DNA from 3 places in the Tepidibacillus sp. LV47 genome. Region 3 is predicted to be linked to each of the others. Evidence: riboswitches for the same ligand, from Rfam matches in the RefSeq annotation. Region 3 holds a riboswitch; each other region holds the start of a gene.
What was found. A riboswitch is a leader RNA that binds a small molecule or an ion and turns the genes downstream of it on or off. The one in region 3 is predicted to bind S-adenosylmethionine.

Region 1 (10,192 bases), 200 kb from region 3:
TTGTTCACAAATTCTATTGCGTCATCAATGAGTTGGGAAATATAAGCTAATCGTTCTGCATTCACGCCTGTATCACTATTGATATTGAGTGGAGTCGCCATTCCACCAACCACATAAAATGGATGAGGGTTCTTTCCTCCAAAGATTGTTTGAATTTTTACCACTTCTTTTTGCCAATCTAGTGCTTCAAGATAATGAGCTACTGCAAGTAGATTGACCTCAGGTGGTAACTTATAAGCAGGATGGCCCCAATAGCCGTTTGCAAAAATACCCAGTTGCCCACTATCCACTAATTTTTTAATTTTATTTTGAACCTCTTTAAAATAACCAACAGAAGATTTTGGCCAATCCGAGATCGACTGAGCAATGCGACTTGTCTCAGCAGGGTCTGCTTTTAATGCATTAACCACATCCACCCAGTCTAAAGCATGCAAGTGATAAAAATGAACCACATGGTCATGGACAAATAAAGTTTCATTCATCATCTCTCTGATTAAATGAGCATTTCGAGGAATATGAATATCCAAAGCATCTTCAACGGAACGGACGGAGGACAAGGCATGGACAGTGGTACAAACTCCACAGATCCTTTGAACATAGGCCCAAACATCTCTTGGGTCCCTACCTTGAACAATAAGTTCAATCCCCCTTACCGATGTTCCCGAACTAAAAGCATCTTTAATCACTCCGTTATTAAAATCTGCTTCAATTCTTAAATGCCCTTCTATTCGACTAACTGGATCGATCACCAATCGCTCCATTGATTATTCACCTCTATTTATTGAGATTTCTTGTTTTTTATGGTCTTTTTTCATCGCGGTAACTGATGCATGAATAGCAACACCTGCTAATGCAGCCCCTGTTGCGTAGAGGCCAACTTTTTCAGGATTGATCGTCGTTTGTGTACCAGGGATTTCTGCCTGACGAACATAGAAAGGACCTTTATCCCAAAATTGATTTTCCGTACAACCAATACATGGATTGCCTGATTGGATAGGGAAGCTCACCCCACCATTCCAGCGAATTTGTGCACAAGAACTATATGTAGTAGGACCTTTACAGCCGAGTTTATATAAACAATATCCTTGTTTTGTTCCTTCATCATCAAAGCTTTCTGCAAACAGGCCTGCATCAAAATACGCACGACGGTTACATGTATCATGAACTCTGTGTTGATAGAAAGCTTTTGGCCTCTTCTGATTGTCCAGTTCAGGAATCGTCCCAAACGTGATAATATGGGCAATTACACCCGTCATTACTTCGGCAATTGGTGGACAACCTGGTATTCGAATGACGGGTTTATCTTTAATCAAATCAGTAACAGGTACTGCGTGTGTCGGATTAGGCTTGGCTGCTGCAATTCCCCCCCAAGAAGAACAACTTCCATAAGTGATTACCGCCATTGCTCCTTTTGCTGTTTCAAGAAGAAGTTCTTTTGCAGACCTTCCACCAATCATTAAAAAGTCATCCTTTAAAGGAATACTTCCTTCTACAACTAAGACATACTCCCCATTATATTTTTTAAGGACATTTTGACGTGCTGCCTCAATATGGTGACCAGAAGCAGCAGATAAGACTTCACTATATTCTAGCGAAATCATCTCTAGTAAAACGCTTTCAGCTTTAGGATGAGTAGAGCGTATAAATGATTCAGAACAACCGGTACAGTCTTGCATTTGTAGCCAAATCACTGGAACACGTTTTTTAGTTTCCATGGCCTTTACTACAACATCTGTTTGAGAAAAACTTAAACCCATTGTAGCAGCCAACGCCGTACACATCTGTAAGAAACGTCGACGAGAAATCCCCCTTTCCAGAGCCGATTCTAAAATCGTTTTCTCCCCATCCATTCTTTTCTCCCCCATCTTTTCTAGAATCATAATAATAAAATATTTGATTTATAATTTTTAAAACATTATATCATATAAAAATAGTAGCACTTATTATTATAAAAAGAAAGATTATACAATTATTTTGTTCACAAATTATTCATAAATTACGACATATAGACAATATATTCATAGTAGAAATACTAGATTTATACCTTAATTTCCAACTTAATAAGATCTATAATTCGCTAATATTATAAATATTCATAATTCATCTCATTTATATTAAATTCTCTAAAAATAATAAATTTTTTTTGAAATGACTTCCAACATTTTTAACTTATCTTTATAATGATGAATAGACAATAAATTTTTTAAGTTACAAGAGAAGAGGGGATCTGGGTGGAAGTTGGCTTTTTAGAAGTGTTAATGATCGGATTTGTCCTCGGAATGAAACACGCCATTGAGCCTGACCATATCATCGCTGTCTCTACCATTGCCAGTCAAAGCAAAAGTCTTTGGCGCTCCACATTGGCAGGTGTTTTTTGGGGGATAGGACACACAGCAACGATTTTTATTGTTGGGATCTCTTTCATTTGGATTAAAGGAGAAATTCCAGAAACATGGGCTATGTCCTTAGAATTTTTGGTTGGGATTATGCTTGTGGTTCTTGGAGTCTCAACGATTCTTACCTACAAAAAGAATAAAATCCATGTTCATCAGCATGAACATGATGGGGTCATTCATAGCCATTTTCATCACCGTCATCATGCTCATGACCATCCAAAAGACGAAAAGAAGACTTCCTATTTAAAATCTTTAATGATTGGTTTTATTCATGGACTAGCAGGCAGTGCAGCCATGATTATTTTGACGATGTCTACCGTACATAGTCCGTTGGAAGGAGCCATTTATATTCTCGTTTTCGGGATTGGCACAACTCTTAGTATGTTAACCTTTACAACCCTGATCGGTATTCCTTTTGTTTTGAGTGCAAAACATGTTCAGATGAATCAATCCTTAACGATTTTTGCTGGGGTATTAAGTACAATATTTGGAATTTATTATATGTATAATTTAGGAATTACTGAGGGTTTGTTTAAGCTGTGGGTCCAATAAAAAAACGGGCATAGCCCTAACGGGTTCCGTTTTAGAGTATAAAAAATGGAGAGATATTGAAATATCCCTCCATTTTTTATTTCATTTCTATACAGTCCTATTGATTGACGATTTCTTTTGCTTTTTTGATGATATGTTCAGCGGTTAAGCCGTACTTTTCTAATAACTCATCAGGCTTTCCTGATTCACCAAAAGTATCTTCTACACCGACGCGTTTTACAATCGTTGGTGCGTGTTCAGTAACCACTTCAGCAACTGCACTTCCTAAACCGCCATAAATATTATGTTCTTCAGCAGTGACGATTCCCTTCGTTTCTTTAGCAGCCTTGATGATGATCTCCTTATCAATTGGCTTCACTGAAGACATGTTGACCACACGAGCAGAAATTCCTTCTTGCTCCAATTGTTTTGCCGCTTCAAGAGCAGGACTTACCATCACACCCATGGCAATGATAGTTACATCTGTCCCATCTTTTAGAACTGTCCCTTTGCCAATCTCAAATTTGTAATTTTCATCAAAAATAACAGGAACGGCTGGACGGCCTAAACGAATGTACATCGGTCCATCATATTCTACTGCTGCATGAATGGCTTGTCTTGTTTCTTCTGCATCTGCTGGAACAATCACGGTCATATTGGGAATCGCTCTCATCATCGCAACATCTTCCACAGCTTGGTGGGAAGCACCATCTTCGCCTAAAGTGAGTCCAGAGTGGGTGACGACAATCTTTACATTGAGTTTAGGATAACAAATGGAGTTACGAATCATATCTCCCACACGAAGGGTCCCAAAGAGAGCAAATGTACTAACAAAAGGAATTTTTCCTGTGGTTGCAAGACCTGCAGCTGTGCCAATCATATTAGCTTCAGCAATTCCCATATCAAAGAAACGATCCGGATATTTCTTAGCAAAATCAATGGTCTTCGTTGATTTCGCAAGATCAGCATCTAAAACAACAACGTTTGGATATTTATCCCCAATTTCAAGTAATGCTTTCCCATATGCATCACGGGTTGCGATTTTAGTCATTTTGCTTCCCTCCCAATTCTGCTAATGCTTGTTGTAATTGTTCTTCATTTGGAGCCGTTCCATGCCAACCGACCTGATTTTCCATAAAGGATACACCTTTTCCTTTTATAGTGTTGGCAATAATTAAGGTTGGTTTCCCTTTGGTTTGTTTTGCCTCTTGAATCGCATCATGAATTTGATTCAGATCATGGCCATCAATTTCAATCACATGCCAACCAAATGCGCGGAATTTCTCATCAACTGGTGCTGGATTGAGAATATCTTCAACAGGACCATCAATTTGCAGATGGTTGTAATCAAGGATTGCAGTTAGATTGTCCAATTTGTAATGAGCAGCTGCCATAGCTGCTTCCCAGATCATTCCCTCTTGGATTTCCCCGTCACCAATCATGACATAGACCCGATAATCTCTTTGATCTAATTTCCCGCCAAGGGCCATACCATTGGCAGAAGATAATCCTTGGCCCAAGGAACCTGTACTTTGTTCTACTCCTGGTAGGGATTTACGACTTGGGTGTCCTTGGAGTCGAGAATTAATCTTCCTGAAAGTCATTAGCTCTTCTTTTGGAAAAAATCCCTTTTCTGCTAGAGCAGCGTAAAGAACAGGACTCGCATGACCTTTACTTAAAACAAAGCGGTCACGATCTGGGTCTTGAGGATTCTGAGGATCAATCTTCATCTCATGAAAGTATAAATAGGTAACAATGTCTGCGGCAGATAAAGAACCACCCGGGTGACCGGACTTGGCTTCAGCTACCATTTTGACAATATCTTGCCGAATGGTGTTCGCAATTTTCTTTAATGAAACATGTGTTTGTTCATCTAAAGGCATATTCTTCCCTCCATCAAAATGTGATTTAGTGATTTTGATTGGCGATTTTATTTTTTAAGTAGGCATCGATAAAAATATCGATCTCTCCATCCATAACGGCATTCACATTTCCTACCTCAACATTGGTTCGATGGTCTTTCACTAGAGAATAAGGATGAAAGACATAAGAACGGATTTGGCTTCCCCAGCCGATTTCCTTTTGTTCCCCACGTAATGCGGCTAATTCTTTTTCTTGTTCTTCCCGTTGTTTTTCATACAATCTCGCTTTTAGAATCTTCATCGCTTTTTCCCTATTCTTAATCTGAGAACGTTCTGATTGACAAGTGACCACAATATTCGTAGGAAGGTGAGTGATCCGAACCGCTGAATCGGTAGTATTGACATGTTGGCCACCAGCACCACTGGAACGATAAGTATCGATTTTTAAATCCTCGGGGCGAATCTCAATATCGATATCCTCCTCAATCTCAGGCAGAACATTAACAGAACTAAAAGAAGTATGACGCCTTCCTGATGCATCAAAAGGAGAAATGCGAACCAGACGATGAACTCCTTTTTCCGCTTTTAAATAACCATAAGCATTACGACCTTTAATCAAAAGGGTTACACTTTTCACCCCTGCTTCTTCACCAGCCAAATAGTCTAAGGTTTCTACCTTATAGCCATGATCTTCAGCCCACCTTGTATACATTCGCAGTAACATCGAGGCCCAATCCTGTGATTCCGTTCCCCCTGCACCAGGGTGAATTTCTAAAATGGCATTATTTTTGTCATATGGTTCATTAAGTAATAGCTGAAGTTCAAATTCCGAAAACCGTTTGCTTAATGACTTAATACTTTTCTCTATGTCCGCAAGCATCGTTTCATCTTGTTCCTCTAGGGCTAATTCGAACATCACTTGCAGATCTTCATATTGTTGTTCAAGGTTATTCATTTGCTCTGTTAATTCTTTTAATGCATTGATTTCACTAATCACTTTTTGTGCCGCTTCATTATCATCCCAGAAATTAGGTTGGGCCATGATCTGTTCTAACTCTGAGATTTTTTTCTTTTTACTATCGACGTCAAAGAGACCCCCTAATTTCAGCCAGACGTTTGGCCATTTTTTCTAGTTCATGCTTTAATTCGCTTTCTGATAACATAGATTCACCTCTTTGAACAAATCTCAAATTTCATCATACCATAGTTTACCCATCACTCCAAGGATTACAAGTTATATAAAATAGGTTTGCATATTCCAACGCGCTTAGGTGAGAAAGTGCTTCCCAAAAGTCGCTGCTTATGGAATATACAAACCTACATTTTCATATCACTGACTTGTATGTTCTATAACCTGAGAACATACAAGCCATTATTATTTCTATCTTTGGCTAGCTTGCAGGGCTTGATCGAGATCGGCAATTAGATCATTCACATTTTCAATTCCGATGGATAAACGAATCATTTCAGGAGTAACACCGGCACTAAGTTGCTCTTCAAGAGATAATTGTTGATGGGTTGTACTTGCCGGATGAATCACTAATGATTTGGCATCGCCGACATTGGCTAAATGGGAGAATAGTTTTAAGTTGTTAATAAATTTCTTTCCTTCCTCGACTCCACCTTTAATGCCAAAGGTGAGGATTGCCCCTTGACCTTTGGGCAGGTATTTTTGCGCTAAATCATAATATGGATTTGAAGGAAGTCCAGGATAATTCACCCAAGTAACGAAATCATGGTTTTCTAAAAATTGCGCCACTTGCAAAGCATTTGCACTATGTCGTTCCATTCGTAAATGTAGTGTTTCTAATCCTTGAAGGAGTAAAAAAGCATTAAAAGGCGAAATCGCTGCTCCCATATCCCTTAATAACTGAACCCTTGCTTTGATAATATATGCTAATGAACCAAAGTCTCTTGTATATACCACCCCATGATAGCTTGGATCTGGTTCAGTTAAACCTGGAAATTTGCCATTATTCCAGTTAAATTTTCCTCCGTCGACAATCACTCCACCAATGGCGGTTCCGTGTCCACCAATAAATTTGGTCGCAGAATGAACAACGATATCGGCTCCATGATCAAAAGGACGAAGAAGATAAGGGGTAGCAAAAGTATTATCCACGATCAGAGGAATTCCTGCTTCATGGGCAATGTTGGCAACAGTCTCGATATCTAGCACATCAATTTTTGGATTACCGATACTTTCAGCATATATCGCTTTTGTTTTTTCGGTTATGGCTTGGCGAAAATTCTCTGGGTCATTTTGATTAACAAATTTAACCTTGATTCCCAATTTAGGGAGTGTGGTAGAGAAAAGATTATATGTACCACCATACAAACTGCTTGAGGATACGATTTCATCTCCAGCACCAGCAATGTTAAGAATCGCATAGGTAATAGCTGCAGATCCAGAAGCAAGAGCCAAGGCTCCAACTCCGCCTTCTAATTGGGCCACGCGATTTTCAAATACATCTTGAGTTGGGTTCATAATTCGGGTATAAATATTACCTGATTCTTTTAAAGCAAATAAGTTCGCGGCATGATCAGTGTCTTTAAATACATAAGAAGTAGTTTGATAGATAGGTACTGCCCTTGAACCTGTTACTGGATCAGGTTGCTGACCTCCATGTAAAGCAATCGTTTCAAATTCATAACTTTTTTCCTGACTCATCTTGTTTCTCCTCTCTTTCTATTAAAATAAAAAACTCCTTCTCGATGAGAAGGAGCAAATGACCTTTCCCTCTCATCTTTCAGAATCACAAGATTCTGCTGGAATTAGCACCTGCCAACACAGTTAGACTGCGTGTCGGTTGCCGGGCTTCACTGGGCCAGTCCCTCCGCCACTCTGGATAAGAGGCATAACCAATATGAAATTGTAAAGGAATTGAATTCATTATATTTTAACCCTGACATCTTGTCAATAAATTAATGTGCTGCTCCATGACAATGTTTATATTTTTTGCCACTGCCACATGGGCATGGATCATTCCGGCCGATTTTCTGTCCAACCCGAACGGGTTTTTTCTTCGAATTGGACTCTGGATTGGTATTATTTACGGCATGCCCCACAGCAACTGCTTTACGCTGAAGATTATTTTGGATTTGCGCCTTCATAATATAGGTAGCCACTTCTTCTTCGATCGCTTGGATCATCGCCTGAAACATTTCATATCCTTCCATCTGATATTCTCGTAAAGGATCCGTTTGCCCATAAGCGCGAAGATGAATCCCCTGACGCAATTGATCCATCGCATCAATATGGTCCATCCACTTGCTATCAACAGCGCGAAGGAGAATCACTTTTTCAAATTCGCGCATATTCTCGCCAAGTTCTTCTTCTCTCCGATCATATTGTCTCTCTACCGCTTTGCGAATCACCTCCAAAATCTCTTCTGGTTCTTTGCCCCAAATATCTTTTTCCGTTATTACCCCTTCATCTAAGAAAGTGGCTTGCATATGATCTAACAATGCTTTTAAATCCCATTCTTCCTGAATTTGCTCAGCAGGACAATGAATATCAATAAGACGCTTTGCAAAATTCATAATCATGTTGATAATGACATCGCGTAAGTTGTCACTTTCTAATACTTGGCGACGTTGACTATAAATCACTTCCCGTTGCTGGTTCATCACATCGTCATATTGCAAAACGACACGGCGAATATCAAAATTATGGCCTTCCACTTTCTTCTGTGCCGATTCAATCGCCCTTGTCACCATCTTGCTTTCAATCGGTTGATCCTCATCCATCCCTAAACGATCCATCATACTCATAATGTGTTCAGAACCAAATCTTCTCATTAAATCATCTTCTAGGGAGATGAAAAATTGACTGGAGCCAGGATCCCCTTGACGTCCAGCACGTCCTCTTAATTGGTTGTCAATTCTTCTACTCTCATGCCGTTCTGTACCGATAATGTGAAGTCCCCCTAATTCAGCAACTCCTTCGCCAAGAACAATATCGGTACCGCGACCTGCCATATTGGTAGCAATGGTGACCGCACTAGCTTGGCCTGCTTTTGCGATAATTTCCGCTTCTTTCTCATGATACTTGGCATTTAATACATTATGGGGAATGCCTTTTCGTTTCAACATTTCGGATAAAAGTTCCGATTTTTCAATGGAAATGGTACCTACTAATACAGGTTGTTTTTTCTCATGGCGACGAACAATTTCATCGACGACCGCTTTAAATTTGGCCCGTTCCGTTTTATATACCACATCAGGCAAATCAACACGAATCATCGGTTTATTGGTTGGAATCACCACAACGTCTAAACCATAAATTCGTTTAAATTCTTCTTCCTCTGTTTTTGCTGTACCCGTCATCCCTGCTAATTTTTTGTACATGCGGAAATAGTTTTGCAAGGTAATGGTTGCTAAAGTCATGCTTTCGTTTTGTACCCTTAGACCTTCTTTGGCTTCAATACTTTGATGCAAACCATCGCTATAACGGCGACCATACATTAAGCGGCCAGTGAATTCATCAACAATAATAACTTCTCCATCTTTTACTACATAGTCGCGGTCTCGTTTCATCAAAACATGGGCTTTTAGGGCTTGGTTAATATGATGATTCAAGGTCATATGATTGGTATCATAAAGGTTATCCACCCCAAAGGCTTTTTCTGCTTTATCAACACCAGATTCGGTTAAAGTAACTGTATTTGCTTTTTCATCGATAGCATAATCTTCATTAGCAACCAAACGTCTGACAAAGCGATCAGCAGCATAGTATAAATCGGTGGATTTTTCAGCTGTCCCAGAAATAATTAAAGGGGTCCTTGCCTCATCGATGAGGATACTATCCACCTCGTCAATGATGGCATAATTTAGAGAACGTTGAACCATTTGTTCTTTGTATAACACCATATTATCCCGTAAATAGTCAAAACCAAACTCATTATTGGTTCCGTAGGTGATATCTGCTTGATAAGCTGCTTGTTTTTCTTCTGGCGAAATTCCATGGATATTCAAACCAACGGTCAAACCGAGGAATTCATAAATTTTCCCCATGGTAGTTCTGTCCCGTTGTGCCAAATAATCGTTAACAGTTACAACATGGACCCCTTGGCCTGTTAAAGCATTTAAATATGCGGGCAAGGTAGCAACAAGGGTTTTCCCTTCCCCTGTTTTCATCTCGGCAATACGGCCTTCATGAAGCACAATACCCCCAATTAACTGAACATCAAAATGACGCATTCCCAAGACCCGCTTAGAAGCTTCACGCACAACGGCAAAGGCTTCAGGCAAAAGATCGTCAAGGGTTTCTCCTTTTTGTAACCGTTCTTTGAATTCTAATGTTTTCCCATGTAGTTGTTCATCAGAAAGGGAACCTATTTGTTCTTCAAGTTGATTGATTTTTTCAACGGTTTTATTTAAACGTTTAATTTCCCGTTCATT
Region 2 (10,192 bases), on a different contig from region 3:
GTTAGGAACATAAGGATTAACCACAGCCTCATAGCCAAATGGTGCTAATAAATCTTTATTCACATTGGTTGCAATGACTAAGTATTTGGCTAGATAAGAGTTGTTATCTGTCTTGACTTCAAATATCCCCTCCTCATTTTTCATGACTTCTATTACTTTTTCTTCTTTTACATTCCCGTTAAACTTTTCTACCTGTTCTCTTGCTCGTTTGATCCACTCTTCTCCCGAAATCCCTTCAGGAAATCCAGGAATATTTTTTACGGAACTTACTCTGGTAATCTGAGATTTTCCATCATTGAGTACTAATGTATTTAACCCCGCATTGGCTGTAAAAATAGCCGCAGATAAACCGGCTACTCCACCACCGACAATAATGACATCAACCATTCTTTTTCACCTCATTCTTCATTATTTTAAAACTTCATGAATAGTATTCACTTTTTTTGCAAATTCTTCATCAGTTAAAACAGGGATGATATCTGTTTGCGGAATTTTCTCTTCAATGGATATCCAAGATTTGCATCCATTGTATTCATCTTTCAAAGAAATACGTACAGGTTGTTCTAGGCGATATACCCTTACTAAAAGCACATGAAGGGAATTTTGTTTTTTCCAATGAAGTCTCATTTCGGCAAAGTTTTGGGTCCAAATATGATAAGGGTAAAGTTTTTCCAACTGATGCTCATCAGAAAGTTGGAGATCTTCCACTACTTTCGCCAGATACCTGATCTCTACTTGCTTCCTTTTTTCATCATATCGTTGCAATGTTTCATCAATCATAGATTGAAACTCTGTCTTTAGTAATTCCTTTTTCTGATGCAAGTATGTAGGGAAAAGATAGAAGATTTCTTCTTTTAATTGAAATTCTTTCGTTTCCTCATGGATTCCGCCTTTTCTCATTAAGAGGATTTGCTTCCCTTTTGCTAATGCTTCAATATTCACCGCCCATTCTTTCAAGGCAACGGGTACCGCGACTTGCTGGATCATTCATTCACCCCTTTCTACCCACAATGTTATATTACCATATTTTATAAATATTTTTGTATAGAAAAAGTGCAAGTTGAGCCCAAAAATGATCAATACCCCTCACAAAAAATAGCTTGTATGTTCTAACGCTACTCCTAACCTTGCGGCTTTCCTCAAATAAACGGTAAATGGGAAAACTCACTCAAAAAATCAGCTTATAGAAACATACAAGCAAGTGATACGAAGATATTATTCTTTTGTTTTTTCTTCCGAATGTTGTTTTTCAATCTGTTTCGTTTCATTACTGATTGTATATAACCTCTCTACCATTGTCGGGTGAGTGTATAAGAAGACTTTTACTAACTCTGGTGGATTAGGTTCAGTTAAACTATCAATGGTTAATTTTTGAAAAGAACGAATCGCTGCATCTGGATTTTGAGTCAACTGAATCGCATATTCATCAGCTGCTTGTTCAGAATAACGAGAAAATGTATTCTCGATAGGAGAGACAATAAAAGTAATTAAGGATAGAAGGAGCAAAAATACAGGAAGAGAATTCAAGTCGCTGACACTCTCAATCCCCCAAAACTGTCCAAACCGACCGATAACCAAATGGACGAGTCGATAAACAAAGTAAAAGAGAAAAAAAGAAGCAATAATTGATCCAAATAACATCCAGTAAATATGATGGTAGACATAATGCCCCATTTCATGTGCCATGATAAACAGAATCTCATCCTTATTTAATTTCTTTAATGTCGTATCCCAGAGAACAATTCTCGCATTGGATCCTATCCCCGTTACATAAGCATTCATTGCTGTCGTTTTTTTAGACATGTTCACTTGATAAACTTGATCTGCTGGAATATCTGCCCGCTTAGCTAATGCAAGAATGTCTCTTTTTAGTTCTTGGTTTTGTAAAGATTGGAAATCGTTAAAAATAGGATCAATGATCACTGGCTGAATAAAATACAACATGATCGTTAGGGGGATCGATATCAGCCAAAACCATAGCCACCATTTTTTTGGGGATTTGCGAATGATGGTATATAATAGCCACACCATGGGAATCGTCAAAACAAGATCAACGAAAAAACTTTTCCCTTGATCCCAAAACCACGAAGCGAAAGTTTGAACGCTGATTCCATAATCACGACTTACTTTATATGAATAATACTTCAGCGGATACTGTAATAAAAACACAACAAGACTTAACAAAAAGACGTAAACAATCGCCTGTAAAAAAAGCGAACGTTTATGTATTTTTTTCGAAAAAACATAAAAAGCTGTTGAAAGGCCAAACCCTAAAATGAGTAGATAAATACCCCATTCCCAAGGTACACCCATAAAAAAGAGGAAATCTTTGATTCGTGAGTAGATGGTTGCGGTTTGTAACTGTTGACTTGTCATAAATGTAGATGGATCAGCAGGAGAACCTACATAAGCACTTGGTAGTGCTTGTTTGGTTTGAAACAGGTAATACGACATAATAAAGCCGTAGATCACAAATAGTATCGTAATCATTCCATAGAACTTTTTCAAAAATACTCCCTCCCTTAGCTTGTATATCTTATCTATATGCAAATAACCCTCTATTTAAATCATAAAAATCGGTTTGGATATGGCTTGTATGTTCTAACGCTGCTCCTAACCTTTCGGCATTCCGTAAATTAGGTCGATGGAAAAGCCTGTTCGCTAAAGTCGCACTTATAAAATATACAAGTCAAGCTTATTAGAGTTAAGTGAGCTATCTTATACTTTCTTAATACAAAAAAAAAAACGGGGCTGGCTTAAGGATCAACCCCGTTTTACTGAAGATTTTTAGAAAGCTGGAACGACAGCACCATTATATTTCTCTTCAATAAATTTTCTTACTTCTTCAGAATTTAATGCCTTTACTAATTTCTGAATCGCTTCTTTATTTTCATCCCCTTTGCGAACAACCAACACGTTGGCATAAGGAGAATCTTTATCTTCAATGAATAAGGAATCTTTCACTGGATTTAATTTTGCTTGTAGAGCATAGTTGGTATTGATGACAGAAAGGGTTACATCTTCTAAAGATCTTGGAAGCATCGCTGCATCTAAAGGTACAATTTCTAAATTCTTTGGATTGTCGACAATATCAGATTTTGTTCCTTTAATCCCAACGCCATCTTTAAGCTTAATTAATCCTGCTTTTTCAAGAAGCACTAGAGCTCTTCCCATATTAGAAGGATCATTCGGAATAGAGACCTTCGCTCCATTTTGTACTTCATTTAAATTTTTCACTTTTTTCGAGTAAATACCCATTGGTTCAACATGGACTTTTGCGATATCTACTAAATTGGTGATGTTACGTTCTTTTGTGAACGTTTCTAAGTAAGGAACATGTTGGAAATAGTTCGCATCCAGTTTTCCTTCAGATAATTGGATGTTCGGTTGAACATAATCTTGGAATACTTTGATATCTAATTTCACGCCTTCTTTTTCTAATGTTGGTTTAATTTTTTCAAGAATTTCGGCATGGGGTACAGCAGTAGCCCCAACAACTAAGGTAATTGCTTCGTTTTTTCCTTGATCAGCATTTGCTCCTTGATTCTCTTGCTTGGCATTGCCACAAGCCACCAAGCTTACACTTAAAATCGCAATGAGAAGAACAATTAATAATTTTTTCATTTTATAATTCCTCCTTAACGTTTATTTTTTATCTATTCTCCTAGAGATCGTATCTCCAAGAGTTTGAACCAATTGGACAAGAAGTAGAATGATAGCGGTCGTAACTAACATCACGGGTGTATTATATAGCTGATAACCATAGATAATCGCCATATTCCCTAAACCGCCTCCACCAAGAACACCAGCCATTGCCGAATAACCGATTAAAGCAACTAAGGTAACGGTGATTCCTGAAATGATCGAAGGCATAGCTTCAGGAAGATAAACTTTAAAAATGATTTGGCGAATATTCGCTCCCATCGATAGGGCCGCCTCAATCACTCCCTTGTTCACTTCCCTTAACGAAGTTTCCACAAGGCGGGCAAAGAAAGGTGCAGCTCCCACGATTAGCGGTACCGTTGCAGCAGTGGAACCGATTGGCGTTCCTACAATTGTGCGAGTAAAAGGAATTAATAAAACCATTAAGATGATAAAAGGAATAGAACGAAAGACATTGACAATCACAGATAATATGAGATTAACGACACGGTTTTCCAATAGTTGTCCTTTGTCCGTAAGAACTAAAAAGATTCCTAAAGGAATTCCAAGGATTACGGTAAACAAACCTGATAAACCCACCATATATATTGTCTCTAATGTTGCTTGCAATACCTCTGTCCACTCATTGGGTTCCAGCCACATTTTCGATCACCTCCACTTCTACACCACAGTTTTTAAGAAATTCAATGGATGCGTTTAATTGATCTTCTGTGGTTTTCAATTGGATATATAACGAACCATAAGACGAACCTTGAACATATTGAATATTTCCTTCTAAGATATTGGGTTCAACATCGAGTGTTTTTACCCAACGGCTAATAATAGGTTGATTGGCATTTTCGCCAACAAACGTACATTTTAAAATATAACTTCCTTTTTCATGGGGTATGTGACGAATCGTTTCTTCGGTATCTTGATGTTCGGTAACTTGTTTAACAAATTCTTTGGTAATTTTTTGTTTTGGATGAGTAAATACTTCTAATACAGGTCCTTCTTCAACAATCTCTCCTTGATCAAGAACAGCTACTTTATGGCAAATCTTTTGGATGACATGCATTTCATGGGTAATTAAGATAATAGTAATTCCTAATTTCCGATTAATCTCTTGAAGCAGGTCAAGAATCGAGTCTGTCGTCTTCGGATCAAGGGCAGAGGTGGCCTCGTCACTTAATAACACCTTCGGCCGGTTAGCTAAGGCCCTTGCGATTCCCACTCTTTGTTTTTGTCCTCCACTTAATTCTGATGGATAAGCATTCGCTCTTTCTGTTAAACCCACGAGATCAATCAATTCCTTCACTCGTTGATCGATTTCCTCTTTAGGCACACCAGCAATTTCTAAAGGAAAGGCAATATTCTCCCAGACGGTTCGTGACCATAATAAATTAAAGTGTTGGAAGATCATTCCGATTTCCTGTCTAGCTTTACGCAGTTCCTTCTGGCTTAATTGGTTCATTTGACGGCCATCAACCCAAATTTCGCCTTCCGTTGGTTTTTCCAACATATTGATTAAACGGATCAAGGTGCTCTTTCCTGCACCAGAGTACCCGATGATTCCATAGATTTCACCTTTTTGGATTTCTAAATTAATTTCTTTTAATGCGATGACTTCTTTATGATTACTGTTGTATACTTTTTTCACTTTATGAAGTCGAATCATTTTACTCACCACTTTCTATCGTTACAACATCTATTGTTGTTTCCTTACATCCGTAAAATAGAAAATCCTTTCTGAAAAACTCAGAAAGGATTGACAACATACGTAAGTCCTTTCCTTATCTTTCAGAACATAAAGTCCTGCAGGAATTGGCACCTTCCCATAATGTTATGGTAGGTTGCCGGGTTTCATTGGGCCCGTCCCTCCACCTCTCTGGATAAGGATATAACATTTATTCACTTTATCACATCAATGTTTCATAATGATCGAAATAAATAGTAACATCTCATAAAGAAACTGTCAACAAGAATTTTTATACATATTAGATAATATATTTTACAAAACAAGTGACAAAATCACTGGCGTTTTAATATGACATTTTCACTGTCGCTTGACACATCCGGCGGCTGGGTTGGCTTCGAATTTGACAGAATGTTATGTATAAAAGCACTTGCTTTTCTCAACAACACTTTTGAGAGAAGACAAGTGCTTGCAGCGATTCTAGAGGGTTGTTTTGTTTTCCGGCTCATACGGGTACACAGTACCATTGATCTCAAAGGAATAAGTGACCGTCGCTACCTTATTTATCATGTTGGCCGCTGAGCAGTAGACCTGTTCAGCCATTTGTATCGCCTTATTAACCTTTTTAGGAGAAATGTTTTCCCCGGAAAGCCGGTATACCACATGGATATCACTAAATACTTTGGGATGTTCGTCTACTCTATTTCCATTAACTTCGATGTCAAAACGGTCGTACTTTACTCTCATTTTGTTAAGAATATGGCCAACCTCTATGCCTGTGCAGCCGCCAAGAGACATTAACATTAGCTCCATGGGTCTTACACCTTGGTTTTGTCCACCATAAATAGCTGCAGCATCCATCGGAATCCTGTGTCCGTTATCATCCGTGCCGACAAATTTCATATTTCCTTCCCAGGTAATGTTGACTTTTGACATGTATGATCTCTCCTTTTATTTTGCACTGTTTCTCTCTAAGTTTAAGCATCCAGGCTTAAGGCTTGTTCTATACTCTGTTCTTCTAGCTTTGTTGTTATGGCGATGGTCATCATAAACACCCCTGCGACAATCAGGAAGGATGCCAGCCCCAACAACCCTTTGGTATATAACCATTGAGATCCAAAAATGATGGAAATAACGGACAGGATACCAATAGTAGCTCCAGTCAGGGCCACATTTTTACGAAGTCCCGAAAGCTGGCCACCCACCTTAAACTTTCCGGCCTGATCTATAAGGGTCACGATAATCATGGTCAACATGTTGACAGACATCCCCAAAAATACAGGATGAACATTGTAATAGAATTTGACGGGGTCCCAATTACCCAGCGCATACCAGCTTAATCCGGAGATAAAACCCGTAGCCAGAGCAGCGGTCGCAGCTCGTCTGGTAGCAAGCGGCCAGAAGAGCGCCGCAACAACCGGGGCAAAGGTTGCGCCATTACGCAGGGTCCAGGCAAATACGTTCCACCAGGCAGCTTGTTCGCTGCGCAAAAAGCCCAGAATGATCATGACAACCGTCAGAACAACCAATGACCACTTGGTGTAGGTGACTTTTTGCTTATCGGTTAACGATGGGTTGATGGCTCCGGTTACATCACGTCCCAAACTGGTGGAACCAGAGAACTGGCAGGAAGCCCCCCAACCTAGAGCACAGGCCCAAATCCCCAGGAAGAACAATCCGACAAGGGGTGCTGGTAAAACCGTGGCCAGGTATTTGGGAACCATGACCATACCACGTGTGCCACCGGGTACCACAGCTGCCGCTGCCAACCCGAAAAGAACTCCAAAGAATACGAAAAAGATATTAGCGCCAAAAGCCATTAGCATGCCTTTTCGTCCTTCTTCGGGTGTGCGGCAGGACAACGCCATTTGGAAAGCAGCTTGGGCTAATAAGACGTTAATGATAAAGGTTGCAAACCAGGAGATGATCACCTGCAACCCTACATTCGTCGTATTAAACATGCTCGGGTTGGTGACTGCCAGATGCTTTAATCCCTCAATACCAGGATTGATGAAAAAGGCTACCGAACCAATAATGAACATGACAAAGAACATAATCGTGTTAGCGGTTTGGGTCATTACCACCGACCACATGCCGCCTGCTTGCAGGTAAATGAGCAGTAACAGGGCCACAAAAGCAACTGACGTGGTAATGGGGATATTGGTGAATACACTCACCGCTGAAGCGAAGGATAACGCAGTGGCTACAGACCACATGGGGAAAGTAAACGCCGTAATGGCGCCGGCAACCCCCATAGCCAGACGTCCAAAAGTATCGCCAATCAACCCGCTGACCGTTACCATCATGCGCTTGCGAAATGTTCCAATTAACAACAGGGCAATTATCAGAACATGTAGCATTTCGGCGATCCCATACCATCCGGCAGAAATTCCTTTAAGATAAGATAATTCCATAATTGAGATAAAGGACGATCCGGAAAACAAGCCTGTAATACAAACAAACACCATCCATGGCTTAAAATTGCGCCCACCTACCCAGTAGCTCTCACCACTGGTAACTTTTTTCCGCATAACGTTTCCCAACATAATTAAGATGACTGTGTAAGCAATGGCCAACCCGATAATCCACGCACCATATGTGTTCATCATTTTCCTCCTCATTTAATACTAGCTATTCCGATTTGTTTAATAGGAATATAGACAAATAAATAACGTATTCCGTAAGGAAAGTCAACAAAAAGTAAGCCTTCGTGTTGTACTTCTATGATATTGTCATATTGTAACGCTTCAGTGATCATGTCACAATGTGACAGAAGAGATTTACTTTGAATAATAATGAATTGAAGCGTTACATAGTCATTATGAACCTTATTAATAAAATGATTACTGCAAAGGAGGCTGCTGTTTTACTTTATCAAGGGGTAAGTTGGCCTTCGGCCTATCTCCCCCTTAATTAAAGCGGGCAAAAAGGAAATTTAAGAAGTTTAAGAGTTAATAAATTTTACAAAACAAGTGACAAAATCACTGGCGTTTTAATATGACATTTTCACTGACGCTTGACACAAGAATTTTTATACAAAAATTTCATCAGTAGTCCTCATAAAACTTTTCTCAAAAAAGAGATGGTACGTTCATTTTTTGGATTCGTAAAGATTTCTTCAGGTTTTCCTTGCTCGACAATAACTCCTTGGTCCATAAAAATAACCCGATCAGCCACTTCTCTGGCAAAACCCATTTCGTGCGTGACTACAACCATTGTCATCCCTTCAGTAGCTAATTCCTTCATCACACTTAGTACTTCTCCTACTAATTCCGGGTCAAGTGCAGAAGTTGGTTCATCAAACAACATAATTTTAGGATCCATCGCTAACGCCCTCGCTATCGCTACTCGTTGCATCTGCCCTCCAGATAAATTCCGGGGATAAACATCTGCTTTATCTTCTAATCCTACTTTTTTTAATAAAGTAAGCGCTTTTTCTCTTGCTTTATTTTCAGTATATTTTAATATTTTCATAGGGGCTAACATAATATTTTGTAAAACGGTTTTATGTGGAAACAGATTAAACTGTTGAAACACCATCCCTACCTCTGTTCGAAATTGATTAATATCTATTTTAGGGTCAGTCAGTTCATAACCATTAACAACAACTTTCCCACTTGTAATCTCTTCTAATCGATTAAGGCAACGTAAGAAAGTACTTTTCCCAGACCCTGACGGACCAATAATACATACCACTTCACCTTCTTGAACTTCTAGGTCGATTCCTTTTAACACTTCAAGTTTACCATAATATTTATGCAAATTCTCAACTTGTATTATCACTCAACCCCAATCCTTTCTTGTTGAAGATTCTTAAATCATTTGTAATCATTCTAACAAGAACTTTAGAAACATTCTAGTGTTAATTATTATTACTTTTAATGTTAATTTAATTGACATGCTAATCACTTGCGTTTATATTATTTGTATACTTACGATAAAAACCAAAAATGAAGGAGAGATAAAGGATGAAAAAGGGGATCATTTTTTTACTTGTTACCATGTTGTTAATGCTATCTGTTGTTGGATGTGGACTATCTTCTAATTCCACAAGTACAACAAACACGGAAGTCGCAAAAAATGAAAGTGCAAAAGTTTATGTTGGAACAGATACGGCATTTCCCCCATTTGAATATGTAGATACTGCAAGTGGCCAATATACAGGTTTTGATATTGAATTAATAAAGGAAATTGCAAAAATTGAAGGCTTAAACATTGAATTAAAACCAATGGAATTCAAAGCAATTATACCTGGTTTACAATCCAAAACATTAGATGTAGGAATTGCAGGTATGACTATTACCGATGAAAGAAAACAGGTGGTTGATTTTTCCGAACCTTACTTTCAAGCAGGTCTAGTTATTGGTGTTAAACCAGATAATAGTACAATCAAAACAAAAGATGATTTAGTAGGAAAAACAATCGCGGTTAAATTAGGAACATCCAGTGAAAAATTAGCTCGTTCAATAAAAGATGCAAAAGTAAAAACATTTGATAATAGTAATGATTTATATTTAGAAGTACAAAATGGTGGAGCAGATGCCGTTATTGAAGATCTTCCAGTTCTTAAACACTATGCGGTTAAAAACCCTGGGAAATTAAAAGTAATTGACCAACCAATGACCGGAGACTTTTATGGAATTGCCGTTGCTAAAGGAAAAGATGATTTATTAAAGAAAATTAACGATGGATTAAAAAAGGTAAAAGAAAATGGAAAATATGATGAATTATACAAAAAATACTTTGGTAATTAATTTATAGAATGAAGGCGTAGTGATTTTAGAGGATCGAGGAGATACGTATGTTTCAATTTCAAGCTATGATAGACGCCTTTTATGTTCTAACTGTCGGTTT
Region 3 (10,192 bases):
TTTTGAGAGAGAAGCGATGAGCTTTAAACGTAGCCCAAATTGTTCAGCAAGGACTAATTCTTCAATTAAAACTCCCTCTATTCCTATACGCTCCACATAATTCCAATTGGGTTGTTCACCGAAGATTAAATCACTGAGAACCATTAATTTGAAAAAAGCATCCCATCCTTCGATATCATTATTTGGATCGGCTTCTGCATATCCCTTTTCCTTTGCTTCCAATAATGCTTTTGCAAACGGAATTTTCTTATCCCGCATCTTTGTCAAAATATAATTGGTCGTTCCATTGAGGATCCCTTCTATTTTTGTAATTTGATTCACTTGCAATAAATCTTGTAATGTACGGATAATAGGAATCGCTCCTGCAACACTAGCCTCATATGCGAGTTGAACGCCTGCTTTCTTGGCAAGGTTACTTAATTCTTTTCCATGAAAAGCCATTAACTCTTTATTTGCAGTAATCACATGGCAACCTTTTGTTAAGGCTTGCTCAATATAGGTTTTTGCTGGTTCAATTCCACCGATCATCTCAATGACAAAATCGATTTTTGGGAGTTGAAGAATTTCTTGATAATAGGTCGTCAACGTAACAGAAGGGTCAATAAGGATGTCTCTTTTTTTCCCTTTATTTTTAATAAGAATTGCCACTACTTCAACTTTCTTTCCTAATAAAGCTTGAAGTTGCGCCTGATGGGTTTGAATCGTCCTATATACTCCCTTCCCAACAGTACCTAGACCCAATAATGCGACTTTAATGGATTCCATATATACCCTCCTTCACTAGATGGGACCATTTCTCAAATTCAACCAAAAAACCATCATGGCCAAATTGTGTATCCACCTCATAAAATTTTCCTTTCCCACCTAATTGCTGATAATGTTCAACGAGTTTTGCCAATTCTTTGGGTGGATATAGTAAATCACCTTTAAAGCCAATGGCAACGATCGAAGCTTTCACAACTTCTAATGCTGTTTGCCAATTGCCACGACCTTTTCCAAGATCAAAAAGATCCATCGCTTTTAATAGATACAGATAACTATTGGCATCAAACCTTTTCGCTAATTTTTCCCCTTGATAGCGTAAATAGGATTCCACTTCAAAGGTTGTCTCATAATGATGGATTCCCCAATCTTCTTTTTGCGCCCTTTGAAAACGAGCATTAAATAGTTCAGCGGATCGATAAGTAACCATCCCTACCATACGAGCAATTTTTAATCCATGAATCTGTTCGTTTGAAAGATAATTCCCTTGATTCCATGCTGGATCATGAATGATTGCCAACCTTGCGATCAAGTTATAAGCTATCGCATAATCGCTAAGATAGGGTGTGACTGCAAGGGGAATTAGCGTATCCATAAAATCCGGATAAAGCACTCCCCACTCTAACACCTGCATTCCACCTAATGATCCACCGATAATCGCCTTGACATGGTCAATTTTCAGCTTTTTTAAAGCGAGATATTGAGCGTGAACCATATCACGAACGGAGACAAATGGGAAATTAGCTCGATAAGAATTGCCCGTATCGGGATCTATGGTTAATGGACCTGTTGACCCATCACATCCACCAATCACATTCATCGTGATCACTTGGAATTCTTGCGTATTAATCGCTTTATCTGGCCCAATTAATCCTGACCACCAGCCAGGGTTTTGTTCTGTTCCAACGGCAAATTGATTTCCTGTTAAAGCATGACATACAAGAATAACCGGCGCTTCCTTTGATCCTACCCGTTCATAAGCAATCTGTACATTTTTTAACTTTTTCCCTGATTCTAAAGATAACTCGCCAATTTGAATGACACTTGCTTCATAGGGTGATTGCACCTTTATTCCTACCATCAAAATCCCCCCCTAACTGTAAAAAACCCTCTTCATAAGAAGAGGGTAGTTTTTCTTACACTCTTCTTATCTCTCGGAGAATCGCCTCCGCAGGAATTGGCACCGCGTTTTTTTTAAAAAACCGGTTGCCGGGCTTCATTGGGCCAGTCCCTCCACCTCTCTCGATAAGAAAGAATTACAAATGATTCAATTTTACTTTTGAAATTAAGCGTAAAAAAACCTCTTCATAAGAAGAGGGTGTATTTACGCTCTTCTTATCTCTCGGAGAATCGCCTCCGCAGGAATTGGCACCGCGTTTTTTTTAAAAAACCGGTTGCCGGGCTTCATTGGGCCAGTCCCTCCACCTCTCTCGATAAGAAATCCTGTGTTGTTTTAAATTGTTAATGAAATCATATAATCATTTCCATTCTATGTCAAGATAAAATTGAAATTTCTTCCCTTTTCGAAATTTCCTATGATAATTTTTCACCAATTTTTTTAAACAAAATATATTGTTATAGAGGCCTAATATGCGAGGTGAGTCAATGGCTGTTATTAAAGCAAACATAAACGATTTGAAATTATTAGCTAGATTAATGCGGGCAGAAGCAGAAAGTGAAGGGAAACTTGGGATGTTGCTAGTTGGGAATGTTGGAGTAAACCGGGTACGAGCTAATTGTTTAGATTTCAAAGGGATCCGAACTGTGCCGCAAATGGTCTTTCAATCCCCAGGAGGATTCGAGGCAGTACAAAAATCCTATTTTTATCAAAGAGCACGCACTTTAGAAATCCAATTAGCTCGAAAAGTGGTCAATGGAGAAAAATATCATCCTGCTACTTTTGCCCTATGGTTTTTTAATCCAGGAAGAGAAAGTTGTCCTAGTAGGTGGTATATAGCATGGAATACAGGACGATATAAATCCCATTGTTTTTATGCACCTACTTATTCAGACTGTCCTTCAGTTTATGGAACTTTTTAAAAGGAGTGATTGTTTATGTATCAATACTATCCTTATTTTTATGATCTATTTTCAGCTTATCAATATGATCAAAATTTCCCTCAACCTATAATGGCGATGCAACCAATGTATCCAATGCAACCCATGCTTCCAACTCCCCAAGCCCCTGAACGCAGGATCGAAATTCCAGGGCAATTACCTATAGAGGAATCCTATATTGAAAACATTTTGCGATTAAATCTCGGAAAAATTGCTACCATTTATATGACTTTTGAAAATAATAAAGAATGGAATGCAAAGGTATTCCGCGGAAGACTAGAAGCAGCAGGTAAGGACCATATTATTATTAGTGATCCTGAAACAGGCAAAAGATATCTTTTATTGATGGTTAATCTCGATTATATTACCTTTGATGAAGAACTGAATTATGTTCCTCCAGCGATTCAAAGATAAACACGAAAAAGGCAGGAAGAAAACGTTTATTTCCAGCCTTTTTTAAACGTATATAAGACCCATGACTTGTATGATTCTAACGCACTCCGATACCTCGCGGTTTTCCTTGAATAAACAGTCGGTAGAAAAACTCGCTCGCTCAAGTCGCCCTTATAGAATCATACAAGCCTATTTTTATTGCATTTTCTTTGATTCTTTGATTGATTCTTTGAATATTCCCCCTTATATCTGGAAATATTTTAGATGTTTAAACAAACGATTAATAGGGGTTTAGGAAAATGAAGGAAATTGAAAGAATCAAAGAAGCCTATGCAAAACGAAACCAACTTGCCAGACATAATTGGTATGAACCTTTAAATCCAGTCGTTTATTTAACCCAACAAGAAAAAGAACGAAAACTGATTCAGTTGTTGAAATGGGCAAAACTTGAACCTTTAGCCGATAAAAAGGTTTTAGAAATCGGTTGTGGTTCTGGCAGTAATCTTCTTTTTCTTATTCGCTTAGGTTTCAAACCGGAAAATCTTGTTGCCAATGAACTATTAGAAGAAAGGGCCTTGCATGCTAGAAGAACATTACCGATCGTTACCAAAGTGATGATTGGTGATGCTTCTACCCTTGATTTGGCTGATCATAGTTTTGATATTGTTCTTCAATCAACAGTTTTCACATCCATCCTTGATGAAGAGTTTCAACAAAAATTAGCCACTAATATTTGGAGGCTTGTCAAACCTGGTGGAGGGGTTCTTTGGTATGATTTTGTTTATAATAATCCTAAAAACCCTGATGTAAAAGGAATCCCCTTAAAAAGGATTAAAGAATTATTTCCCGAAGGCCAAATTAAATCTTGGCGTGTAACTTTAGCGCCACCGATTAGTAGGCGAGTGGTTAAAATTCATCCTGCTTTATATCACCTTTTTAATTCGATTCCTTTATTACGTACCCATCGATTATGCTGGATTTCAAAACAAAAAATAGGGGGCTGAACCCTTACTTTTGGGTCAACCCCCTTTTTGTTATTTTACAAATTATTTAAAAATTCCTAATGGCTTACCAGTTGGTAAAAACTGACGACCAAAATGGTGATTTAAAACAGTTGCAGCCGACCCATAAAAAGAAACCATTGAGATCGCAAGTTCTGACCATGCCGCCAGTTTATGAGAAAACTCAGGTAGTATCTGGAACGAGCTTAGTGAAAGACCAATAAATAAAAGATCAATAAGTACAAAAATGATAAATAAAACTTTATTCGTTTCCATTGATCCAATCGTCATATAAATACTAAAAATTAAATAACCAACAAAAGCAAAACCAAGTTGTTTGATATCCACATCTGCTTTTAATTCTTCACCAAAAGCACCCATTTGAATTAACCAAGTAATTCCTACTGCAAACCAAAAAAATGCGTAAGCAGCAAATGCAGTACTTCCAAAGATATTATTCCGTTTCGAATCATTAATACTTGCAAACAATTGAGCAAATGCACCTAAAAATAATGCCCATGGAACCGCATACGAAAACCCTTGTGTTATTCCTAACTTCTGGGATGAAGCCACCAACGTTACAATGGCTAACCCTAATAAACCAATTCCCCCTGGCTCGACCACACTAAACTGTTTTTCTTCATTCCCACTCATTTTAGATTATTCCCCTCCCATTTTCCTATTGCTTTAAACTTTGCACTATCCCTTATCTATGTACAAAGTTATCCATGTTCTAATGGTAACAGAAACATTTTCTAAATTCAACAAAAATAATGAATTTTTCAAATATTGAGTATTTGCATACAAAAAGAGTCTGCATAAGGCAGACCCTTATAAAACACATGATCACCCTACTTCCAATCAGGATACAAGTCTGTCCGTCTGTCTCTCCAAGTCGTGACAGAGCCGTTTTCTCTAACCTTATATAAAAGTTCTAAATCAAGATCAGCCGTTATCACCATGTCATCATTAATTTCCCCTTCTGCTAAAATTCCTCGTGGCGGAAAGGGAATATCATTTGGGGTTATAATTGCTGCTTGACCAAAATTGGCTCTCATAAAGTCAACAGTTGGTAATGATCCTACTGTTCCTGTTAGGACAACATAGACTTGGTTTTCGATCGCCCGAGCATGACTTGTATAGCGAACCCGGTGATAACCATGGCGATCATCGGTACAAGACGGGCTAAAAATAACATCCGCGCCTTTTGCTTTCGCCATTCTCACGATTTCTGGAAACTCGATATCATAACAAGTCAAAATCGCAATTTTCCCTTTCTCTGTATCAAACACTTTCAGTGAATCACCAGGAGTGATTTCCCACTCTTTTACTTCTGTTGGTGTCATATGAAGTTTAGCTTGTTGTTCGATTCTTCCATCAGGATAAAATAAATGGGCGGCATTGTATAGTTTGCCTTCTCTTTCAATCACATGGGTTCCGCCAATGATATACATTTGTTTTTCTTTGGCAAGGTTTTGAAATAAAGCAAGATATTGCTCGGTAAAGTTGGGCAAGTCTTGAATGGATAAAGCATTTCCTTTTCCATCGCCGATTGATAATAATTGCGTGGTGAAGAATTCGGGAAATAAGACAAATTCAGCGCCAAACTCTGCTGCAGTTTTCACATAATGCTCTACTTGCTGTTTAAACTCTTCAAAACTGCCGATAGTATGAAGGTGATACTGCACGGCAGAAACTCTCATCTTCATCCTTAGCTCTCCTTAATTTTTGTGAAGTTCAAATCATTAAAAATTAAAATGATCTGGATCTGGACCGATGCGACGATTTTGATTCAATTTATCGATCGCTAACATATCCTCTACAGCTAATTCAAAGTCAAAAATATCCGCATTTTCTTTAATTCGATCCTCTTTTACCGATTTCGGGATGGTTACAACACCATGCTGCAAATCCCATCTTAACACAATTTGTGATGGTTTTTTGCTGTATTTGTTTGCTAATTCTACGATCGTTGGTTCATTTAAGATTTCGCCTCGCATGAGTGGGCTCCATGCTTCCAATTGAATATTATGGATTTTGCAAAAATGAAGTAATTCTTTTTGCGTAAGTCTTGGATGAAATTCAACTTGATTCACCATGGGGATGATTTCAGCATCTGCCATCACATCTTCAAGGTGATGGATTTGGAAATTGCTTACCCCAATTGCCTTAACATAGCCATCTTTGTATAATTTTTCGAGAGCTTTCCAAGTTTCTTTGTATTTCCCTTTCACAGGCCAATGAATTAAATAAAGATCAACGTATTCTACACCTAACTTCTTTCTGCTCTCTTCAAAGGCTTGCAGTGTAGATTCATATCCTTGGCGGTTGTTCCAAACTTTTGTCGTGATAAAAATCTCTTCTCTTTGTACCCCTGATTCTCTTATCGCTTTTCCAACTCCTACTTCGTTATCATAAAATGCCGCCGTATCGATACTCCGATAACCAACTTTTAATGCCGTCTTTACTGCGTTTTCAACCTCTTCCCCTTCTTTTGCCTTATAGACGCCAAGCCCAAGCCAAGGCATTTTTACCCCATTATGTAACACGGTAGAGTCGATAATACTGTGTGGCATTAGTATCCCTCCTTCATTTTCTTATTTATTTTTGATCCTCTAACTTAAAGGAGCTCTTTAAAGGAGCAATTCGGTTAAACACCTTTTTCTCGTCTGTCGTATATTTGGGATCAACGTTAAAGTATCCATGACGGAAGAATTGGAATTTATCTTGAGGCTTCACGTTTTCCATGTTGGGTTCAATAAAACCCTGTAAAATTTCTAAAGAGTTCGGGTTAATCCGATCAAGAAAACTTTCTTCTTCTCCTTCTTGATCCTCTAAAACGAGGGGTTCATAAAGTCTAAATTCAGCTGGGATCGCATGTTTCGCTTCTACCCAGTGGATGGTGCCTTTTACCTTTCTTCCCGTAAAACCAGTACCACTTTTCGTTTCTGGATCATAGGTACAGTGAATTTCGACGATATTGCCGTTTTCATCTTTAATGACGTCATGGCATTTAATGAAATAAGCATGTTTTAAACGAACTTCATTTCCTGGATATAATCGGTGATACTTTTTCGGTGGATTTTCCATAAAGTCGTCTTGTTCAATATAGATTTCCCGGGAAAAAGGAATTAGGCGGGTTCCCATTTCGGGATTCTCTGGATTGTTTTCTGCTTCGAGCATTTCCACTTGATCCTCTGGATAGTTGGTAATCACGACTTTTAGTGGGCGAAGAACAGCCATTGTTCTTGGTGCTTTCAATTTTAGATCTTCGCGGAGAAAATGATCAAGCATTTGGGAATCGACAATGCTGTTACTTTTAGCTACCCCAATTTCCCTAATAAAGTTGCGAATTGATTCAGGGGTATACCCACGTCTTCTTAAACCAGAGATGGTTGCTAAACGGGGATCATCCCATCCGTCTACGATCTTTTCTTCAACCAATTGTTTGATATAACGTTTTCCCATTACTGTGTTACTTAAATTGAGTTTGGCGAATTCGATTTGTTTGGGCTTATTCTCCATTTCACATTCTCTTATGACCCAATCATATAAGGGACGGTGGTCTTCAAATTCTAATGTACAAAGAGAATGGGTCACACCTTCAATGGCATCCTCTAATGGATGAGCAAAGTCATACATTGGATAGATACACCATTTGTCTCCAGTATTGTGATGAGTGGCATGAGCAATTCGATAAAGAACAGGGTCGCGTAAATTTAAATTGGGAGAAGCCATGTCAATTTTTGCCCTTAAGACCTTTTCTCCATCCTTAAACTCACCTTTTCGCATCCGTTCAAATAGGTCAAGATTTTCTTCAACAGAGCGATTACGGTAAGGGCTTTCTTTCCCTGGTTCTGTAAGAGTCCCCCTTGTTTGCCGAATCTCTTCTGCAGATAGATCATCGACATAAGCTAAGCCTTTTTTAATTAATAAAACGGCACGATTGTACATTTCTTCAAAATAATCGGAGGCAAAATAAAGTCCATCCCAATTGTAACCCAACCATTTCACATCTTCTTTAATCGCTTCTACATATTCTTTATCTTCTTTTAATGGGTTGGTATCATCAAAGCGTAAATGGGTTTTGCCATTAAACTCATCGGCTAAATCAAAATTTAAAACGATAGATTTCGCATGTCCAATATGTAAATAACCGTTTGGTTCAGGCGGAAAACGGGTAACGATTTTGTCGTACGTCCCTTCTTTTAAATCATTAATGATAATATTCCGAATAAAATTCGATGACGTCGGTTTATTTTCCATTGTCCCTCTACCTTTCATCCATTACCTTTGTATATTGATTTCATTGATTATATATATCACAAATAAAACATGATTTCCAATCTAACAATATAAAATGTATGATTATTTTATACAAAAACTGTGGAAATTTTTACATGATCGATCAAAGAAAATGGTACAATAAAAAAAATTTTAGAAGAAGGAGTTTTGCAGATGAATACTTTTGAACAAAATCTTGAAAAATATGCCGAATTAGCAGTAAAGGTTGGTATTAATGTTCAACCTGGTCAAACATTAGTTATTAACGCACCATTAACGGCAGTTGAGTTTGTCAGAATCGTAGCCAGAAAAGCATATGAAGCAGGTGCAAAGAACGTCCATGTTGAATGGAATGATGAAAAATTAGCACGAATTAAATATGACCTTGCTCCTGATGAAGCCTTTAAAGAATTCCCAATGTGGAAAGCAAAAGGTTTTGAAGAAATGGCTGAAAATGGTGCAGGTTTTATGTCCATTATCTCTCCTGATCCCGATTTACTTAAAGGGGTTGATCCTAAGCGCATTGCCACATTCAATAAGACAGCAGGACTTGCGCTGCAAAAATATCGGGAATATGTTTTGTCTGACCATGTAAGTTGGACGGTAATCGGTGTACCTTCGAAAGAGTGGGCAGCAAAAGTTTTTCCCAAGTTGCCTGAAGAAGAACAAATTGCAAAGCTTTGGGAAGCAATTTTCAAAGTGAGCCGTGTCGATGTTGAGGACCCCATTCAAGCTTGGAAAGAACATAATGAAAATCTCCTCAAAAAAGTCAATTATCTCAACGAGAAGAAATATAAAAAGTTGCACTATAAAGCTAAGGGCACCGATCTAACCATTGAACTTCCTGAGGAACATGTTTGGCTTGGTGGTGCTTCTAAAAACCAAAAGGGCATCATCTTTAATGCCAATATCCCTACGGAAGAAGTCTTTACCATGCCATTCAAACATGGGGTAAATGGGGTTGTTCGCAGTACCAAACCGTTAAATTATAGCGGCAATCTCATTGAAAATTTCTCGCTAACCTTTAAAGACGGTCGAATTGTCGATTTTACCGCAGAAAAAGGATATGACATTCTCAAAACATTAATTGAAACCGATGAGGGATCTCATTACTTGGGTGAGGTGGCTTTAGTTCCCTATGATTCACCAATCTCTCAAACGAATATTCTCTTTTACAACACCTTGTATGATGAGAATGCCTCTTGCCATTTAGCAATTGGAAGTGCTTATAATAGTTGTCTAGAAAATGGTGCCAATCTGTCAAAAGAAGAGTTAGAGAAAAAAGGTGCCAATCAAAGTATCACCCATGTCGATTTTATGATCGGCTCAAGGGACCTTGATATTGATGGTGAAACAAAAGATGGTAAGTTAGAACCCATCTTCCGTCAAGGAAACTGGGCATTTTAATAAAGGAGAAGCCAAGGAATGCGATCCTTGGCTTTTTCTTTCAAATCATTTTTTTGGCAGCAACTCGAGAAGATTTCAAGTTCTTGCTTTGCCTTTTCTGAAAAGAGGTTTTAGCTGAAAGTGCAGTTTTAACTTTTGCACGTACTTGATGTTTTTCATGCTTTTCTTTTTTTACTTTGAGCGGTTCCTCTTCGGTCAATTTTACAGGTGTTTGGTCGGGCTCCTTTGTCAACATTTTTAATGCTGCAGAAACAAGAACAAGCGAATCGTGCTCATCTAATAATTTC

Region 1: it holds a riboswitch for S-adenosylmethionine, as region 3 does, so the genes downstream of both, ACMW72_RS04410 (homocysteine synthase) here and metX (homoserine O-acetyltransferase MetX) in region 3, are expected to answer to the same signal.
Region 2: it holds a riboswitch for S-adenosylmethionine, as region 3 does, so the genes downstream of both, ACMW72_RS08730 (methionine ABC transporter ATP-binding protein) here and metX (homoserine O-acetyltransferase MetX) in region 3, are expected to answer to the same signal.

What each region holds. Positions count from the first base shown of each region.
Region 1 is NZ_JBLWIF010000002.1:250,691-260,882, reverse strand. Features, by position in the region: gene ACMW72_RS04440 (nickel-dependent hydrogenase large subunit) at 1-761, opposite strand, end outside; gene ACMW72_RS04435 (hydrogenase small subunit) at 765-1,850, opposite strand; gene ACMW72_RS04430 (sulfite exporter TauE/SafE family protein) at 2,232-2,948, shown strand; gene ACMW72_RS04425 (transketolase family protein) at 3,046-3,978, opposite strand; gene ACMW72_RS04420 (transketolase) at 3,971-4,810, opposite strand; one part of gene prfB (peptide chain release factor 2) at 4,836-5,876, opposite strand; one part of gene prfB (peptide chain release factor 2) at 5,878-5,952, opposite strand; gene ACMW72_RS04410 (homocysteine synthase) at 6,171-7,460, opposite strand; SAM riboswitch class I at 7,530-7,645, opposite strand; gene secA2 (accessory Sec system translocase SecA2) at 7,715-10,192, opposite strand, start outside.
Region 2 is NZ_JBLWIF010000006.1:138,287-148,478, reverse strand. Features, by position in the region: gene ACMW72_RS08755 (NAD(P)/FAD-dependent oxidoreductase) at 1-387, opposite strand, end outside; gene ACMW72_RS08750 (DUF1802 family protein) at 409-987, opposite strand; gene ACMW72_RS08745 (M48 family metallopeptidase) at 1,216-2,508, opposite strand; gene ACMW72_RS08740 (MetQ/NlpA family ABC transporter substrate-binding protein) at 2,788-3,624, opposite strand; gene ACMW72_RS08735 (methionine ABC transporter permease) at 3,646-4,305, opposite strand; gene ACMW72_RS08730 (methionine ABC transporter ATP-binding protein) at 4,286-5,320, opposite strand; SAM riboswitch class I at 5,433-5,541, opposite strand; gene ACMW72_RS08725 (OsmC family protein) at 5,819-6,274, opposite strand; gene ACMW72_RS08720 (sodium:solute symporter family protein) at 6,316-7,944, opposite strand; gene ACMW72_RS08715 (amino acid ABC transporter ATP-binding protein) at 8,396-9,121, opposite strand; gene ACMW72_RS08710 (basic amino acid ABC transporter substrate-binding protein) at 9,307-10,092, shown strand; gene ACMW72_RS08705 (amino acid ABC transporter permease) at 10,140-10,192, shown strand, end outside.
Region 3 is NZ_JBLWIF010000002.1:46,903-57,094, reverse strand. Features, by position in the region: gene ACMW72_RS03445 (homoserine dehydrogenase) at 1-765, opposite strand, end outside; gene metX (homoserine O-acetyltransferase MetX) at 752-1,843, opposite strand; SAM riboswitch class I at 1,907-2,014, opposite strand; SAM riboswitch class I at 2,095-2,202, opposite strand; gene ACMW72_RS03435 (cell wall hydrolase) at 2,368-2,802, shown strand; gene gerQ (spore coat protein GerQ) at 2,818-3,234, shown strand; gene ACMW72_RS03425 (class I SAM-dependent methyltransferase) at 3,513-4,217, shown strand; gene ACMW72_RS03420 (acetate uptake transporter) at 4,260-4,868, opposite strand; gene ACMW72_RS03415 (carbon-nitrogen hydrolase family protein) at 5,066-5,923, opposite strand; gene ACMW72_RS03410 (aldo/keto reductase) at 5,960-6,790, opposite strand; gene ACMW72_RS03405 (glutamine--tRNA ligase/YqeY domain fusion protein) at 6,816-8,480, opposite strand; gene ACMW72_RS03400 (aminopeptidase) at 8,673-9,905, shown strand; gene ACMW72_RS03395 (DEAD/DEAH box helicase) at 9,946-10,192, opposite strand, start outside.